Regions from separate parts of the Kitasatospora sp. NPDC058170 genome, predicted to be linked through region 2. Evidence: riboswitches for the same ligand, from Rfam matches in the RefSeq annotation. Region 2 holds a riboswitch; the other holds the start of a gene.
What was found. A riboswitch is a leader RNA that binds a small molecule or an ion and turns the genes downstream of it on or off. The one in region 2 is predicted to bind S-adenosylmethionine.
Positions count from the first base shown of each region.

Region 1: another riboswitch for S-adenosylmethionine. It lies ahead of thrC (threonine synthase); the one in region 2 lies ahead of ACFVVX_RS02115 (aminotransferase class V-fold PLP-dependent enzyme).

Region 1 is NZ_JBHVUV010000004.1:254,591-260,266, reverse strand. It holds gene otsB (trehalose-phosphatase) at 1-440, shown strand, start outside; gene ACFVVX_RS07315 (trehalose-6-phosphate synthase) at 424-1,914, opposite strand; gene ACFVVX_RS07310 (glucosyl-3-phosphoglycerate synthase) at 1,953-2,945, opposite strand; SAM riboswitch class I at 3,120-3,253, shown strand; gene thrC (threonine synthase) at 3,271-4,557, shown strand; gene ACFVVX_RS07300 (MoaD/ThiS family protein) at 4,584-4,862, shown strand; gene ACFVVX_RS07295 (cold-shock protein) at 5,433-5,636, shown strand.
Region 2 is NZ_JBHVUV010000001.1:459,274-464,949, reverse strand. It holds gene ACFVVX_RS02125 (rhomboid family intramembrane serine protease) at 37-819, shown strand; gene ACFVVX_RS02120 (Lrp/AsnC ligand binding domain-containing protein) at 861-1,142, shown strand; gene ACFVVX_RS02115 (aminotransferase class V-fold PLP-dependent enzyme) at 1,198-2,562, opposite strand; SAM riboswitch class IV at 2,612-2,729, opposite strand; gene trpD (anthranilate phosphoribosyltransferase) at 2,836-3,912, opposite strand; gene ACFVVX_RS02105 (hypothetical protein) at 4,032-4,457, opposite strand; gene ACFVVX_RS02100 (heme-copper oxidase subunit III) at 4,851-5,471, shown strand; gene ACFVVX_RS02095 (c-type cytochrome) at 5,659-5,676, shown strand, end outside.

The DNA of each region.
Region 1 (5,676 bases), on a different contig from region 2:
CGTGGGTGGAGGACAAGGGGCGCTCGCTCGCGGTGCACACCCGGCGGACGGAGGCGCCGCAGGAGGCGTTCGAGCTGCTGCGTGCGCCGGTGGAGGCGCTGGCCGCCGGGCACGGGCTGGTGGTGGAGCCGGGCCGGCTGGTGCTGGAGCTGCGGCCGCCGGGGGTGGACAAGGGGGCCGCGCTGACCGGCTTCCTGCGGGAGCGGGGGGCCCGGGCGGTGCTGTACGCCGGGGACGACCTGGGGGACGTGCCCGCCTTCGCGGCGGTGGAGAAGCTGCGCGGGGAGGGCCTGGCCGGGCTGCTGGTGTGCAGCGGGACGGTGGACGGCGACGCGCCCGTGCGGGAGCTCGCCGACCGGGCCGACCTGGTGGTCGCGGGCCCGGCCGGCGTGGTGGGGCTGCTGACGGCCCTGGGGGAGGAGCTCAGCCGAGGGCGTTGAGCTGGTCCAGGAACCACTGCTGGGGCGGCAGGGCGGTCGCGGCGGCGGCCAGCCGCTTGGTGCGCTCGGCGCGTTCGCCGGCGGGCATGGTGAGCGCCGTGTGCAGGGCCTCGGCGGTGGCGATGACGTCGTACGGGTTGACGGTGACGGCGTCGTCGGCGAGCTCCGCGTGGGCGCCGGCCTCGCGCGACAGGACGAGGGCGCAGCCCTGGTCGGAGACCACCGGGACCTCCTTGGCGACCAGGTTCATGCCGTCCCGGATCGGGTTGACGAGGGCCACGTCGGCCATCCGGTAGGCGGCCAGCGACCGCGGGAAGTCGTCGTCGAGGTGCACGATCAGCGGCTGCCAGGCGGGCGTGGCGAACTCGGCGTTGATCTCCTCGGCGAGCCGCCGGACCTCGGCGGTGTAGGCCCGGTACTCGGCCAGGTCGGTGCGGGAGGGGTAGGCGAAGGCGATGTGGACGACCTTGTCCCGCCAGTCGGGACGGGTGCGCAGCAGGTGCCGGTAGGCCTGGAAGCCGCGGACGATGTTCTTGCTCAGCTCGGTGCGGTCGACCCGGACGACGGTGCGGCGCCCGCCGACGGCCTCGCGCAGGGTGGCCAGGCGTTCGTCGACGTCCGGGCGGTGGGACCGCTCGCGCAGGAAGTCGGCGTCGGCGCCGAGCGCGTGCACGCCGAGCCGGGTGGTGCGGCCGGTGGCGGCGCCCCCGGCCGGGGGGAGGGTGACGGTGAGGGCGTCCCGGTCGACGGTGGCGCCGAGCTGGTCCGCGCAGCACTCGGCGAAGGCCAGCGCCCAGCGGCGGGTGAGGAAGCCGGCCCGGTCGGCGCCGAGGATGCCGGTCAGGACGGCCTCGGCGACGTCGTCGGGCAGCAGCCGGAAGTACTCGGGCGGGGCCCACGGGGTGTGCGAGAAGTGGCCGATCCGCAGGTCGGGGCGGAGCGTGCGGAGCAGTCCGGGGACGAGCGAGAGGTGGTAGTCCTGGACGAGGACGGCCGCGCCCGGGGCGGCCTCGGCGGCCAGCGCCTCGGCGAAGGCGGTGTTGTACGCCCGGTAGGCCTGCCACTCGGTGCGGAAGCCGGCGTCGAAGGCGGGGGCGGTGGGGGTGGCGTAGAGCAGGTGGTGGACGAACCAGAGGGTGGAGTTGGCGACGCCGTTGTAGGCGCGGGCGAAGGTCTCCGGGTCGATGTCCAGCATCCGGACGGCCTGGCCGCCGACGTCGTGGCCGGCGAGGTCGAGGCGTCCGTCGGGGGCCTGCCGGGCCGCCCGGCGGTCCGCCTCGCCCAGTGCGGCGCAGACCCAGACGGCGCTGGGGTCGTCGATGGCGGAGAGCCCGGAGACCAGGCCGCCGCCGCCCCGGCGGAGGGTCAGTGTGCCGTCGTCCGCGGCGCTGAACGACACCGGCCCCCGGTTGGACGCCACCAGGACGGGGGCGGTGCCGGTCGGACTCGAACGTTCGGTCGTGAGATCGCCCATGGTTGGTACGTTGCCGTGGCTCCGGGCCCGCAAACCCCTCAGCGGGGGAGGTGGCGGTTCACGTACTCGGGGACGGTGTGCATCGGGGGGCGCTCGACGGCGGTGACCGGGTGCGTGTGGGCGGTGAACGCGCGGGTGTCCGGGTCGCGGGTGAACTGGGTGAGCCACGGGTGCAGCAGGTCGGCGGAGGCCTTGAGCCGGTGGGCGCGGTCGAGCCGTTCGAGGGCGGTGCGGTAGATGGTGGCGGCCATCCGGCCGAGCGCCTGGCCGTCCTGGTGGCGGTGGTGTCGCACGCCGACGTCCACCTGGGCGAGGGCGTCGAGGCCGGCCGTCTCCAGGGCGTCGACCAGCAGGCCCAGCTCGACGCCGTAGCCGGTGGGGAAGGGCAGCCGTTCGAGCAGCGAACGGCGGGCCGCGTACTCGCCGCCGAGCGGCTGGACGAAGCCGGCGAGTTCCGGCCAGTGCAGGTTGAGCAGCGGGCGGGCGACGAGCTCGGTGACCCGGCCGCCGCCGGCCGGCACGATCGCGCCGTCGGTCTCCAGCGGGCGGTCGTACATGGCCTTGACCAGCTGGATCCCGGGTTCGGTGAGCAGCGGGCCGACGATGCCGGAGACGAAGGCGGGGTCGAACTCGCGCAGGTCGGCGTCCACGAAGCAGACGATCTCGCCGCTGGTGGCCAGCAGCGAGCGCCAGAGCACCTCGCCCTTGCCGGGGGCGGCGGGCAGCCTCGGCAGGATGTCGTCGCGGTGGACCACCCGGGCCCCGGCCGCGGCGGCCGCGGCGGCGGTGTCGTCCGCGGAGCCGGAGTCGACGACCACGAGCTCGTCGACCAGGGGCAGGCGCTCCATCAGCTCGCGGCGGATGGTCCGGACGATGTCGCCGACGGTGGCCTCCTCGTCCAGGGCCGGCAGCACCACGCTGACGGTGCCGGCCCGGCCCGCCGCCCGCTTGGCGTCCAGCAGGGTGCGCACCGGGCGGTCGGCCGCGCTCCACGAACGGCGGCGCAGCCAGGACGCGGCCTCCGGTAGCAGCGCGGGGATCGGTTCGGCGGGCACGGGCGCACTCCTCGGCTGAGCGGGTGGGACGGGTCATCTCGCGTGGCGGACGGTCCCGTTCAGGCTTGACGCCTTCGGATACAGTCTTCGTACAGCGGTCGGACCTTCGCACGCCGGGGTCACCGCTGAGCAAGACCAACAACTTCACAGAGCTCATCCAGAGGGACTGAGGGAACGGCCCGTTGACGTCCCGGCAACCTTCTCGCGCGGCTGTTCGACAGGCCCCGGCGGGACAGGTGCCAATTCCGGCCTGTGGCGCGCCCGCGTCACGGGGAAGATGAGGAGAGAGGCCTCCGCCATCATGGCTATCGACACCGTTGCACCCGCTCCCGCGTCCGTTGACCTCGGCCCCGCCGCCGCCCTGTCCTGTCGGGAGTGTGGCACCCGGTTCCCGCTCGGTCCGAGCTTCGCCTGTGTGGAGTGTTTCGGGCCGCTGGAGATCGCCTACGACTTCGGCAGCGAGGGCGCCGAGGAGCTGCGCAAGCGGATCGAGGCCGGACCGGCGTCGATCTGGCGCTACGCCCCGCTGCTGCCGGTGCCGGCCGACGTGGCCGGGAAGCCGAACCTCAACCCGGGGTGGACCCCGCTGGTGAAGGCGGACAACCTGGGCCGCGAGCTCGGTTTCACCGCCCAGCTGCACATCAAGGACGACTCGGGCAACCCGACGCACTCGTTCAAGGACCGCGTGGTGGCCTGTGCCATCGAGGCCGCGCGGGCGTTCGGCTTCACCACCCTGTCCTGCTCGTCGACCGGCAACCTGGCCGGTGCGGTGGGCGCGGCGGCGGCCCGGGCCGGGTTCAAGTCCTGCGTGTTCATCCCGCACGACCTGGAGCAGGGCAAGGTCGTGATGGCCGGTGTCTACGGCGGCGAGCTGGTCGGCATCGAGGGCAACTACGACGACGTGAACCGCTTCTGCTCGGAGCTGATCGGGGACCCGGCCGGCGAGGGCTGGGGCTTCGTCAACGTCAACCTGCGCCCGTACTACGGCGAGGGCTCCAAGACGCTGGCGTACGAGATCTGCGAGCAGCTCGGCTGGCGGCTGCCGGAGCAGATCGTCATCCCGATCGCCTCGGGGTCGCAGCTGACGAAGATCGACAAGGGCCTGCAGGAGCTGATCAGGCTCGGCCTGGTCGAGGACCGGCCGTACCGGATCTTCGGCGCCCAGGCGGCGGGCTGCTCCCCGGTGTCGGCGGCCTTCAAGGCCGGCCACGACGTGATCCGCCCGGTCAAGCCGGACACCATCGCCAAGTCGCTGGCGATCGGCAACCCGGCCGACGGCCCCTACGTGCTGGACATCGCCCGCCGCACCGGCGGCGCCGTCGAGGACGTCACCGACGCCGAGGTGGTGGCCGCGATCAAGCTGCTGGCCCGCACCGAGGGCGTCTTCGCCGAGACCGCGGGCGGGGTGACCGTCGGCGTGCTGAAGAAGCTGGTCGAGACCGGACAGCTGGACCCGGCCAAGGAGACCGTCGCGATCAACACCGGCGACGGCCTGAAGACCCTGGACGCCGTCTCCGACGCCGGCATGACCGCCGTGATCCGCCCGACGCTGGCGTCGTTCCGCGACGCCGGCCTCGCGTCCGCCTGACCCACCCGCAGCAAGGAGAAGCCCCCATGAGCGCCACCGTCCGCATCCCGACCATCCTGCGCACCTACACCGGCGGCGTCGCCGAGGTGACCGCCGAGGGCGCCACCCTGGGTGAGGTCATCGCCGACCTGGAGAAGAACCACGCGGGCATCGCCGCCCGCATCCTGGACGACGCCGGCAAGCTGCGCCGTTTCGTCAACGTCTACGTCAACGACGACGACGTGCGCTTCGCGGAGGGCCTGGCCACCGAGATCAAGGACGGCGCCGGCATCTCGATCATCCCCGCGGTGGCCGGCGGCTGCTGAGCCGCTCCTTCTTCGACCAGCCGTTCGCGCGTACGGAATTCCGCTTCCCGTACGCGCGGGCGGCTGGTCGCATTCCGGCCGGAATATTTCCCGGTCAAGTCGGAGTAGAGTGTGGCTCAGCCGGGAACAGGGCTCCCCCTCCCCCTTTCACCGGCAGTCGAATCCGTCCGCGCCCGTACCGCCGGTGTCTGTCCGGCCGCTGAGACCGGCGCCGGGGCCGCGACGTCGAAACATGTCAGGCAGATGTCAGAATTCTTCAGGGGATTTGGGCAATTCGTCCGCTATGTCCGGCGTGGAATGCGGAATTTCTCCCGCTTTCGCCCGTCCTGTCCCCTGACACCCCTAGGGAATTCCCAGCGGTGGGCTCTGTTGCAGAGGGCTTCGGTCCGGATACATTCAGCCGCGGTCGACGCAATCGCCCGTTCATCGGATGCCTCCGATGGGCTCGGCGGGGGATTGCGGCGTGCACGGCTGTGCCCAGGGGGGGTTCCCCGGGCCGGCCTCAACCAGACCCGGGCCCGCAGACCTGCGGGCGCGTGAAGGGCCAGCACAGCACTAGGGGAGTTCGGAATGGCTCAGGGCACCGTCAAGTGGTTCAACGCGGAGAAGGGCTACGGCTTCATCGCGGTCGACGGTGGTGCGGACGTCTTCGTCCACTACAGCGCGATCCAGATGGACGGCTACCGCACCCTTGAGGAGGGCCAGCGGGTCGAGTTCGAGATCTCTCAGGGGCAGAAGGGCCCGCAGGCGGACATGGTCCGCGCGGCGGTCTGACCTTTCCGGTCCCAGGAGTTCGGCTCGGCCCATCGGCTGG
Region 2 (5,676 bases):
GTGCCGCCCGCGCCGGGCGCCGCGATGCTGGACGTCATGGCGATCCCGGTCCTCGACCACACCGGAGCACTGGGCGGGCGCCCGGCCGGACGCCGTCCCGCCGTCACCTACGCCCTGATCGCGCTCAACACCGCGGTCTTCCTGCTCGGTCCGGCCGCCGGACTCAACCCGCTCTACGGCACCGGCCAGACCCGGATCTGCGCCGAGCAGCGGTACGAGCAGCGCTGGGGGGCCGTGCCGGCCGAACTGCTCGCCGGGCGCCCGCTGGACGCCGAGCAGCTGGCCGAGGCCCCCGATCCGGTACCGGGCTGTCCGGCCGCCCCCACCCCGGGCAAGCACCCCGCCCTGTCGGTCCTCAGCGCGCTCTTCCTGCACGCCGGCTGGCTGCACCTGCTGGGCAACCTGCTCTTCCTCCAGGTCTTCGGCGCGACCGTGGAGGAACGGCTGGGCCGGGCCCGCTTCGCCCTCTTCTATCTGGCGGCGGGCTCACTGGCCACCTACGGCTACGCCCTGGCCGAGGCGCACTCCGCCGACTCGACCCGGGTGCTGATCGGCGCCTCCGGGGCGATCGCCGCGGTCCTCGGCGCCTATCTGCGCCTGCACCCGCGCGCCCGGGTGACCACGCTCGTCCCGCTGCTGCTCTTCCTCCCGCTGCGCTTCCCGGCCTGGCTGGTGCTCGGGCTCTGGTTCGCCCTCCAGTGGTGGTCGGTCCATGCGGCCGGCCCCGGCGTCGCCTACCTCGTCCACGTCATCGGCTTCTCCGCCGGCTTCCTGTACGCGTGCACGCTGGTCACCCGCCCCCCGCGACGGTCCGACTGACGCCCGATACGCTGGCGGCACCCCACAAAGGAGCCCGAACAGTGATCACCGCCATCGTCCTGATCAAGACCAGCGTCGACCGCATCCCGGAGATCGCCGAGGCGATCGCGGCCATCGAGGGCGTCAGCGAGGTCTACTCGGTGACCGGCGGCTACGACCTGGTGGCGATGGTGCGGGTACGGCGGCACGACGACCTGGCCGAGGTGATCCCCGGCCGGCTGAACAAGGTCCCGGGGGTGGCCCAGACCGAGACCCAGATCGCCTTCCGCACCTACTCCCAGCACGACCTGGAGGCCGCCTTCGCCCTGGGCCTGGACGAGTAGCTCCGCGCCACCCGCGCCCCGGCCCGGGCGTCCGCGTCCGACCCGGGATCCCGCTCTAGCCGTCCCGACGGCTGTCGGCGACGCAGCGGCCGCCCTCGTTGCGGTAGGTCCAGGCCGCGCCGTCCGTGACCAGCTCGCGGACGGCGGTCAGGAAGCGGTCGATGTGCTCGTCCGGGGTCCCGGCGCCGAAGCTGACCCGGATCGCGTTCAGGCTGCGCTCGCCCGGCAGCGACGGCTCGGGCGCCCCGCACTCGGACGGCGCCACGTCCTCGTCCCCGAGCAGGGTCCGCACCAGCGGGTGCGCGCAGAACAGGCCGTCGCGCACCCCGATGCCGTACTCGGCGGAGAGCGCCGCCGAGAAGTGCGAGCTGTTCCAGCCCTGGACGACGAAGGAGAGCACGCCCACCCGGGCCGAGTCCGCGCCGAACAGGTTCAGCACCTTGACCTGCGGGACGTCCGCCAGGCCCGCCTTGAGCCGGTCGATCAGCTGCTGCTCGCGGGCCTCCAGCGCGTCGAAGCCGGCCTCGGTGAGCGCCCGGCAGGCGGAGGCGATGGAGTAGACGCCGATCACGTTCGGCGAGCCGGCCTCGTGCCGGGCCGGGCCGGTGTGCCACTGCACGGCCACCGAGCCGTCCACCTCCCGGGCCACCGTGCGGGTGGCGCCGCCGCCGGCCAGGTACGGCTCGGCCGCGTCCAGCCAGTCGGCGCGGCCGGCCAGCACCCCGGCACCGAACGGCGCGTACAGCTTGTGGCCGGAGAAGGCGATCCAGTCCACGCCGAGCTCGCGCACCGAGACCCGGTGGTGCGGGGCCAGCTGCGCGGCGTCCAGCACCACCCGGGCGCCGTGCCGGTGCGCGACCCGGGTCAGCTCGGCGACCGGCCACAGCTCCCCGGTGACGTTCGAGGCGCCGGTGACGCAGAGCAGCTTGGGGCCCTCGGGCGCCTCGGCCAGCGCGGCGTCGAACGCGGCGACCGCCTCGGCGTGCGAGCGGGGGGCGCGCAGGTAGACGACCTCCAGACCGGCGTGCCGCCACGGCAGCAGCGAGGCGTGGTGCTCGGTCTCGAAGGCGAACACCCGGGTGCCGGCCGGGACGGCGCCCGCCAGCAGGTTCAGCGAGTCGGTGGTGGCCCGGGTGAAGACCACCTGGTCGCCCTCGCGCAGGTCCAGGAACTCGGTGACGGTGCGGCGGCTCTGCTCGAACAGGTCGGTGGAGAGCTGCGAGAGGTACCCGGCGCCGCGGTGCACGCTGCCGTAGTAGGGGGCGTAGGCGGCGACGTCGTCCCAGACCCGCTGCAGTGCCGGGGAGCTGGCGGCGTAGTCCAGGGCCGCGTAGGTGACCTTCTCACCGCTGGCCAGCGGGACCTCGACATCCTGGCCGAGGACGGCGAGCGGGGCGCAGATTTCGGTGGCGACGGACATGAGGATGCACTCCTTCGGGGTCTAGGACCCCGGGAGTGCGTAGGCCGGGTGTCCGCGCTTGCCACGCGGACGGATTGCCACGTGACCCGGTCCTCACCCAGGGCACCCCGCCACGGAAGGAGGGTTGCCGGACAGCAAGCTGGGGCTTGTCGCTGTCACTCATGACCTGGCACGACTCTAGGTCGCGTCCACCCGACGGTCAAACAGGGGTCCGCCATTCGGACAAGCCGAAGGGCCCGTGCCGACCGTTCGGCACGGGCCCCAACTGCTGTGTCACACCCGGCTGGTGGCCTCCGACCAGCGCTTCAGCACATCCTGCGCGGCGCCCGAGTCCACGGCCGCGGCGGTCCGCTCCAGGCCGACCGCCAGCTGCTCGGCGAGCGGCGCGTCGGTCAGGTCCAGCGCCACCAGCGCCGCCGCGGCGTTCAGCAGGACGGCGTCCCGGACGGGCCCGCGCTCCCCGGCCAGCAGCCGGCGCGCCACCTCCGCGTTGTACCCGGCGTCCGCGCCGCGCAGCGCCTCGATGCCGACCAGCTCGATGCCGACGTCCCGCGGGTCGAAGACGGTCTCGGTGACGGCGCCGTCGCGGACGATCCAGACCCGCGAGGTGGTGGTGATGGTCAACTCGTCGAGGCCGTCGTCACCCCGGAACACCAGTGCGCTGGCGCCGCGCCGGGCCAGCACCCCGGCGATCAGCCCGGCCAGCCTCGTGTCGAAGCAGCCGATCGCGTGCGCGGTCACCTTGGCCGGGTTGGTCAGCGGGCCGAGGGTGTTGAACGCGGTGGGCACCCCGAGGCCGCTGCGGGCCGGGGCGGTGTGCCGCATCGCCGGGTGGAACTTCGCCGCGAAGCAGAAGGTCAGCCCGACCTCCTCGGCGACCTCGGCGACCCGCCGGGCGGAGAGGTCCAGGTTGATGCCCAGCTTCTCCAGCACGTCCGAGGAGCCGCTCGCCGAGGAGGCCGCCCGGTTGCCGTGCTTGACCACCTTGGCGCCGGCCGCCGCCGCGACGATCGCGGCCATGGTGGAGATGTTGACCGTCTTCGCCCGGTCGCCGCCGGTGCCGACGATGTCCACCGCCGGGCCGGGGATGGACAGCGGCTCGGCGTGCGCGTACATCGAGTCCACCAGGCCGACGATCTCGTCGACCGTCTCGCCCTTGGCCCGCAGCGCCACCATGAAGCCCGCCATCTGGACCGGGGAGGCCTCGCCGCTCATGATCCGGTCCATCGCCCAGGCCGTGTCGGCCCGGTTCAGGTCCTCACCGCGCAGCAGCGCCGACAGGATGTCCGGCCAGGTGCGGACCACCTGCACGGGGTCGTTGCCGCCGTTCGCAGGGTTCACGTTCACCATGGCCGACTCCAGCTCTTCTCGGTTCCCCGGGGGGTGTCCCCGGGACTGGAGTCAGCCTATCGAGCGGCGGGGTGCCCCCGGCCCGCCCTGGCCCTTCTTCTCTACTAATGAGACAGCGCTCAGCGAGCGGCCGGGGCGCGCTTCTCCAACCGGGCCCGGAGCAGGGTCGCCGCGGCCTCGGCCAGCGCCATCGGGTCCACCGGGTGGGAGATCGCCGCGTCCGCCCGGCTCCAGGCGGCGAGCCAGGAGTCCTGCGGCCGTCCGATCAGCACCAGCACCGGCGGGCAGCCGTAGATCTCGTCCTTCAGCTGCCGCCCGAGCCCGAGCCCGCCGGCCGGGACGGCCTCGCCGTCCAGGACGCAGAGGTCCACTCCGCCCTTCTCCAGCGCGCGCAGCACCGCGGGGGTGGTCGCGCACTCCAGGTAGGACAGCTCCGGAAGATCCGACGCGGGCCGCCGGCCGAGCGCCGTCAGCACCTGCTCACGGGTGTTGCGGTCATCGCTGTAGACGAGGACGGTGAGCGTCTCGTCGGTCGTGTACGCCATGGACCCTGCTCCCTCAAGTGTGATCCGGACCACGTTCGCCTGATCCGGATGCTACTCCCGTTCCCCCGCCGCCGAGGCCGTCCCGCGCGATCCTTCTCAAGCCGCCGCGCCCACGACTCACCCGAGCGGAGGACGCCCCGTCACCCCGACCCGCGCACTCCACCCGTACGGCCGATATCCGGCCCCTCCCATAGCCCCGGCGGGCCCTGGAGGGGTGCAGCGACACGCAGGGCATCGGGGTCGTAGGGCCCTCCGAGGAACCGTCAGAAAAGGGACACGCCGCTGCTCAGCCACTATCCGGACGCCCCGTCGGCCTCCAGGGGGGCATACCGCACGCACCGGACACTCCGAGGGACACCCCCCGGCGTGAAGACGGAATAAGGGACCGACATAATGTCCGTCGTGGCGACAGCAACAGCAGTAGAAACCGGGCACGCGCACGGATCGGTCAACCGGCCGAACATGGTCAGCGTCGGAACGATCGTCTGGCTCAGTTCCGAGTTGATGTTCTTCGCGGCCCTCTTCGCGATGTACTTCACGCTCCGCTCCGTCAAGGGAGCCGAGTTCTGGAGCGAGAAGGCGCACGCCCTCAACGTGCCCTTCTCCTCGGTCAACACCACGATCCTGGTGCTCTCCTCACTGACCTGCCAGCTCGGCGTGTTCGCCGCCGAGCGCGGGGACGTGAAGAAGCTCCGTTCGTGGTTCGTCATCACTTTCGTGATGGGCGCGATCTTCATCGGCGGCCAGGTCTTCGAGTACACCGAGCTGGTCAAGAAGGACGGCCTCTCGCTGTCCTCCGACCCGTACGGCACGGTGTTCTACCTGACCACCGGCTTCCACGGTCTGCACGTGACGGGTGGTCTGATCGCCTTCCTGCTGGTCCTGGGACGGACGTACGCAGCCAAGCGCTTCACGCACGAGCAGGCCACCGCCGCGATCGTGGTGTCGTACTACTGGCACTTCGTCGACGTCGTGTGGATCGGCCTCTTCGCGACCATCTACCTGATCAAGTAACCAGCTGATCAGGTCGCTGGCCACCGGCCCCGGGTCCCGCCCTCACCGGCGACGGCCCGATTTGCCGGTGGCGACGCTCCCACCGACCGACCGCGCGCGCAGCCCTAGAACAGGCAGCCTCGTGCCGGCCAGACCGGCCGCCGGGTGCACCCACCAGTCGACCAGATCCTGACACCGGGGTTATTCCGTGAAAAAGCTCTCCGCA